DNA from 3 places in the Ectothiorhodospira variabilis genome. Region 3 is predicted to be linked to each of the others. Evidence: predicted binding sites of a transcription regulator. Region 3 holds the regulator's gene; each other region holds the start of a gene.
The links. Region 3 encodes sigma-54, which starts transcription at its own class of promoters, with help from an activator protein. Its sites were predicted from a motif close to TGGCANGNTNCNTGCTT; they were not measured.

Region 1 (2,243 bases), on a different contig from region 3:
GGTCTGTCATGGTGTTGGACATAGTGATGTTCCCCGCCATTTGAGGTGTTTGATTTGCGTTGCATCGCGCGGCGCTCAGCGCCTCCACGATATCGACCACACCGCCATGACCGGGCCGAACGATTCGACCCTGTCTGCGATGCGTGGCCGGCTTGATGCTTGCCGGCGATGGTGTCCGCCTCCACCATCGAACTCTGTGCTGGCGTGTTGCTGTGTCCTGTAGAAGAGTCGCGACCGCCCGGATCCTGCAATCACCCAAAGGGTGCGGGGGTGCGTCTTCCTTGTGACGGTTACCGCGGCCGGGTCGTGGGGCACGACCGTTTCAATGACCTTCGGGCCAAGTAGCCCGAGTGCGGAAAACCGTGGACGCCTTGTTGGCAGGTGGTCGCCCCACGGGGCGACAAAATAATATGAACTCCGACTACGTTATTGCTCGCGCCAAAGACCTGCCTGGTTGCGGCTGATTACCACACTGCATTGCGTGGCGGTCACCGTATGCACCTTCAAGGTTATGCGCTGATGCATCCTTAGTAGCTTGGGGGACTTTCGCGAAGAATGCAAGTTTGGGCCCTGGGGATTCACTGAATCTTCACGCGAGAGGGCGCGTATCTCGTCACTCATCACGACACCTGCGTGCGCCCTGGAATGCGCTATGTCGCAAACCCCACATTGGGGCAAATGCCCTGTTCTGGTGCGCTACGCCACCCGCCGCGAGGGCGGGGTGGAAGGATTAAATTGTGATCCAAAACATGAGGATACGCGAGTGCTCTGTCTTTTTCCAGCGTTGGCACGGGAATTGCCCCTACTTTCGGCGAGGTCTTACGGGGCAAGGCGCGCCCAAGGCGAGTGCCCGGGCGCAGTATCGCCCCGTCATCCATTCTTTACCAAGAGGGCAATAGTATGGCGCGAATCGGCATTTTTTTCGGTACCACCTCCGGCAATACGCGCAAGGTGGCCAAGATGATCAAGAAGAAGTTCGATGATGAAACCATGGCAAAGCCCCTGAATGTAAACCGGGTTTCGGCTGATGATATTGCAGGCTATGACTATCTGATATTTGGTACTCCTACCATGGGTTCGGGCCAGTTGCCGGGCCTGTCTGCCGATTGCGAAGAGGAGAGTTGGGAGGAATTCATGCCGACGCTGGAAGAGGTGGATTTCTCCGGCAAGACGGTAGCCCTCTATGGCTTGGGCGATCAGGTGGGATACCCGGATGAATTCGTGGATGCGCTGATGGAAATCCATGATGTGGTCACCGATCGAGGGGGGCGCGTGGTGGGTTCGTGGCCAACGGAGGGGTATACCTTCAACAGCTCTCAGGCGGTGGTGGATGGGGCGTTTGTTGGCCTTGTGCTGGACCAGGACAATCAGAGCGATCAGACCGAGGCCCGTCTCGAGCAGTGGCTCAAGCAGATCGCCCCGGATTTCGATCTGCCGGTTTGATCACCCAGGCCGCCCCGGCGCTCTCCGGGGCGGTTTTTTTAGGCCCTATCGTTGATAATGATTAGCAACACCATTAGCATGCTGGTCCTGCGTGCCTGAGGCGCATACTGGTTCCGCGAGGTTTTGCCCCATGAATTCAGAAGATACAGCCCCAACAAGCAGCATCCTCCACGGCCTGCAGTCCGTGATTGACCTGGGTGGTCCGGTGGTGGTCATTTTGCTGGTCATGTCGGTGGTGGCGCTTACCGTCATCTTCGTCAAGATCTGGCAATTCAGTTGGCTGCGTCTGGGGGATCAGCGCAGCCTCGATGAGGCGCTGACGCACTGGCGTCAACACCAGGCTGACAAGGCGCTGGAAGTGCTCGCTCGATCCCGCAGTCCTGCCGCCCGGGTGGTGGAAACAGCTATCCAGGGTCGCCGGGACCCCAATATGCCCGAGCCCCTGATTCGGGAGGAAGTGGGGCGTATCGCTGCTGGCTGGCTGGAAAAACTGCGCAGCCAGTTCCGGGTGCTGGAGGTGATCGGTAGTCTGGCACCGTTACTGGGTCTGCTGGGAACCGTGCTGGGCATGATCGTGGCCTTCCAGCAATTGGAGGCGGCGGGTAACCGGGTGGACCCGGCCATCCTTTCAGGTGGCATCTGGGTGGCTCTGATGACCACCGCCGTGGGCTTGGCCGTGGCCATCCCGGTGGTGGCGGTGCTCAATGGTCTGGAGCGTTGGCTGGAGCGGTTCCGCTATCGCCTTCAGGATGCGGTGACACAGGTCTTTACCGTGCGACCGCCGGAGCCGATCGCCGAAC
Region 2 (2,243 bases), on a different contig from region 3:
GCTTGAGCAGCACCTGGAACTGGTAATAGTGCTGCAGGCGGTTGGGGTTCTCCCCATAGCGTCCGTCGGTGGGGCGCCGCGAGGGCTGCACATAGGCGGTGCGCCAGGGCTCCGGACCCACGGCGCGCAGGAAGGTGGCCCAGTGGAAGGTGCCGGCCCCCATCTCCATGTCGTAGGGCTGGAGCAGCACGCAGCCCTGCCGGGCCCAATAGTCCTGCAGGGCCAGGATGAGCCCCTGGAAGGTTGAGACGTCTTGAGAGGACATTCAGATCGACCCGAAGTGATTCGTGATTGGCATGCGGGCCGCCGGCCACGCAAGGCGTCGCATTATAACGGCGTCGGCAGCAGCCAGACCAGCGCCGTCCCGTGGGAGCGGCCCTTGGCCGCGAAGTCTTTCCACAGGCGAAGCCCCATGACCATCCGGCCCTTCCGAGGGGGGTGTTCCTGGAGGCGGGTGTTCGCCGCATGGATGCGGCGATCAAGCCTACAGGGATGTATTCACGGCGTCCCGCCGTAAGGAACACCCCCCTCGGAAGGGCCTGCCCCGATGCCAAACCCAGGTGCTCATGCCAGATGCGCCCTTCGCGGCCAAGGGCCGCTCCCACATGGAACGGGATTCCACGGGTATGGTGCAAGGCCGGTTACTGTCCCGCCCCAACATGAGGCATGCTACCCTGGCATGCACTATCCTGGTGCAGGCCGGTGACCCCATTTCGGGCAGACCGCCCCGCTCAGGCCCATATTTCGACCACTCACACCATGGCACGGTCCATGCATCATCCCGACCGAACGTTTTTCAACGCCCCTGCCGACTGATCAGTGGGCAACCCATTTCAAAGTGGCAATCATTCAAGTCCCTGGAGGAGCACGCATGTCAGCAAGCGACGTACTCAACATGATCAAGGAACACGACGTGAAATTCGTCGACTTCCGTTTCGTGGACAGCCGCGGCAAGGAGCAGCACGTCTCCGTCCCCGCCCACACCATCGACGAGGACGTACTGGAAAGCGGCAAGATGTTCGACGGCTCCTCCATCTCCGGCTGGAAGGGCATCAACGAATCGGACATGATCCTCATGCCCGATACCGAAAGCGCTGTCATGGATCCCTTCTTCGACGAGCCCACCCTGAACCTGCGCTGCCAGGTGGTGGAACCGACCACCATGCAGGGCTATGACCGCTGCCCCCGCTCCCTGGCTCAGCGCGCCGAGGCCTATCTGGCCAGCACCGGCATCGCTGACGGCTGCATGTTCGGCCCGGAGAACGAATTCTTCGTCTTCGACGACATCAAGTGGGGCACCTCCATCCAGAACTGCTTCTTCCAGATCGACTCCGACGAGGCCAGCTGGAACTCGGAAAAGGTCTTTGAAGACGGCAACATCGGCCACCGCCCCACCGTGAAGGGCGGCTACTTCCCGGTACCGCCGGTGGACAGCCTGCAGGATCTGCGCTCCGCCATGTGCATGGCCCTGGAAGAAATGGGCCTGACCACCGAGGTGCACCACCACGAAGTGGCCACTGCCGGCCAGTGCGAGATCGGCGTGGGTGCTGCCTCCCTCACCCGCAAGGCCGACGAGGTACTGATCCTCAAGTATGTGGTGCAGAACGTGGCCCACAACTACGGCAAGACCGCCACCTTCATGCCCAAGCCCCTGGTGGGTGACAACGGCAGCGGCATGCACGTGCACATGTCCCTGTCCAAGGACGGCCAGAACCTGTTCGCCGGCGACAAGTACGGCGGCCTGTCCGAAACGGCCCTGTACTATGTGGGCGGCATCATCAAGCATGCCCGCGCCCTGAACGCCTTCACCAACCCCTCCACCAACAGCTACAAGCGTCTGGTGCCCGGCTTCGAGGCCCCGGTCATGCTGGCCTACTCCGCCCGCAACCGTTCTGCTTCCATCCGGATTCCGTGGGTGTCCAGCCCCAAGGCCCGCCGCATCGAGGTGCGCTTCCCCGACTCCACCGCCAACCCCTACCTGGCCTTTGCTGCCATGCTGATGGCTGGCCTGGACGGCATCCAGAACAAGATCCACCCGGGCGAAGCCATGGACAAGAACCTGTACGACCTGCCCCCGGAAGAGGAAAAGCAGATCCCGCAGGTCTGCGCCTCCCTGGAACAGGCCCTGGACGCACTGGACAAGGACCGCGAGTTCCTGACCGCTGGCGGCGTTTTCACCGACGACATGCTCGACGCCTACATCGACCTGAAGATGGAAGAGGTCACCCGCATGCGCATGACCA
Region 3 (2,243 bases):
CTGCTCACGTCCGTCTGGCAGTGCACCCGCTCAGGGGCGAGAAGATCACCGATGTTCATGAAACGCTCACTCGATGTGGTTGCGGTGGGAGCCTTCCGCCCGGTGGTGGTCCTTGAGCTTCTCCTTGTGCTTCACCACCTGGCGATCCAGTTTGTCCACCAGGGCGTCGATGGCGGCGTACATGTCCGTATGCGTGGCCTCGGCATGGATGCTGTTACCGCTGAGCAACAGGTTGCTCTCGGCCTTTTGCTGCAGCTTCTCCACGGTCAGGATCACATGCACGTCGATGACGTTGTCAAAATGCCGCTCCAGGCGCTCGAACTTCTCGTTGACGTAGTTGCGCAGAGCGTCGGTCAGGTCGACGTGATGACCGGTGAGGTTGATCTGCATGAGATGACTCCTTGGGAATGGATAGGGATGGGTAATGATCAGGACGGCTGCGTGGGTTTGCTTCAAACGAGCCGCTTGCGTTCGTTGGATGGCGGAATGGACATGGCCTCACGGTACTTGGCGACCGTGCGTCGTGCCACATGAATGCCGCGATCCACCAGGACCTGGGCGATCTTGCTGTCACTCATGGGTTTGCCCTGGGGCTCCTCGGCAACCAGCTTGCGGATCATGGCGCGTATCGCGGTGGCTGAACACTCACCGCCGTCGGCCGTGCCCACGTGGCTGGAAAAGAAATACTTGAATTCGTAGATGCCCCGGGGGGTATGCATGAATTTTTGGGTGGTCACCCGGGAGATGGTGGACTCATGCATCTCTAGTTGCTCGGCGATATCGCGCAGCACCAGGGGTTTCATGGCCTCGTCACCGTATTCCAGGAAGGCACGCTGGTGCTCCACGATGGCTGTGCCCACCCGCAGCAGCGTTTCGTTGCGGCTTTGCAGGCTCTTGATGAACCAGCGTGCCTCCTGGAGGCTGTTGCGCATGTAGGTGTTGTCCTGGCTGGAATCGGCGCGGCGCACGAAACTGGCATACAGGGGGTTCACCCGCAAGCGCGGCGCGATTTCCGGGTTGAGCTCCACCTGCCAGCGGCCTTCGCGCTTGCGCACGAACACATCAGGGATGATGTATTCGGGCGAACTGCTGCTGATGAGCCCGCCCGGGCGCGGGTTCAGTGTCTGGATCAGGGCGATCACCTGCTGCAACTCGCCATCATCCAGCCCCAGGCGCCGCTGCACGCCCTTGTAGTCACGCGCACCCAGGGCATCCAGGTGTTCGCGGGCCAGGGCGCGGGCCTCGGCCAGCCAGGGGGTGTCCTCCGGGAACTGAGCCAGTTGCAGGGTCAGGCACTCGGCCAGGTCACGTGCGCCCACGCCCACCGGGTCCAGGTGCTGAACCATGTTCAGTACGGCTTCCACCTCATCCAGTTCCAGGTCCATTTCCCGGTCCGTGGCCAGGGTTGCATGGATCTGCTCGATGGGTTCGGCCAGATAGCCGTCTTCGTTAATGGAATCGATGATGGTCAAGGCAATGGCCCGGTCACGCTCACTCATGGACGACAGGTGCACTTGCCACATGAGGTGTTCATGCAGGCTTTCCGAGGGGCCGGTCTGGTTCTCGAAAAGGTCTCGCCCGTCGTGGTCCGACTGTCCGGCGCTGGAAGGGGGCACATCGTAGATGTCGTCCCAGTTGCTGTCCACCGGTAATTCGTCGGGGATCTGCTCCTGACTGCCGTCGGCGTTGCCTTCCGTCTCGGCGGCGGCCTCCGCTGCTTCTGCTGCCTCGGAGGTTTCGGCCTGCTCCTGCTCGCGAGGCTCCTCGCTGGCGGTCTCCTGATCGGCCTCCGTGCCCTCCACGGCCTCGAGCATGGGGTTGGTTTCCAGGGTCTCCTGGATCTGGGCCTGCAATTCCAGCGTCGAGAGCTGCAGCAGGCGAATGGCCTGCTGCAGCTGGGGGGTCATGGTCAGGTTTTGACCCAGCCGGAGCTGGACGGACGGTTTCAACATAGCACGATGTGCGCCATCGGGCCGGGGCCCGGGTCTTTGATGCCTGATGATGAAGGCGGGGGCAGGCCCCCGGCGTAAATGATGCTTTCAGGGGAGATTATACGGTGTGCCAGCAAAAATGGGACCCATGTCCCGAAAACCGCATGCTGAACGGGGGGGCTTGGCTTCACAGGCGGAAGTTCTCCCCCAGATAGACGCGGCGGACCTGCGGGTCGGCCAGTACGTCTTCCGGCGCGCCCTGGCTGATGATGTGCCCGCCACTGAGGATGTAGGCCCGGTTGCAGATGCCCA

Region 1: LPW30_RS09495 (flavodoxin) is a predicted target of sigma-54. The motif match lies at 786-802, and genes of this name have one in related genera.
Region 2: glnA (glutamate--ammonia ligase) is a predicted target of sigma-54. The motif match lies at 761-777, and genes of this name have one in related genera.

Annotation. Positions count from the first base shown of each region.
Region 1 covers NZ_JAJNAO010000007.1:148,626-150,868, reverse strand. The annotation lists partial or broken gene LPW30_RS09500 (glycine/sarcosine N-methyltransferase) at 1-22, opposite strand, end outside; gene LPW30_RS09495 (flavodoxin) at 901-1,443, shown strand; gene LPW30_RS09490 (MotA/TolQ/ExbB proton channel family protein) at 1,574-2,243, shown strand, end outside.
Region 2 covers NZ_JAJNAO010000001.1:420,861-423,103, reverse strand. The annotation lists gene glyQ (glycine--tRNA ligase subunit alpha) at 1-265, opposite strand, end outside; gene glnA (glutamate--ammonia ligase) at 872-2,243, shown strand, end outside.
Region 3 covers NZ_JAJNAO010000002.1:187,477-189,719, reverse strand. The annotation lists gene LPW30_RS03515 (PTS sugar transporter subunit IIA) at 1-59, opposite strand, end outside; gene hpf (ribosome hibernation-promoting factor, HPF/YfiA family) at 67-390, opposite strand; gene LPW30_RS03505 (RNA polymerase factor sigma-54) at 453-1,952, opposite strand; gene lptB (LPS export ABC transporter ATP-binding protein) at 2,119-2,243, opposite strand, start outside.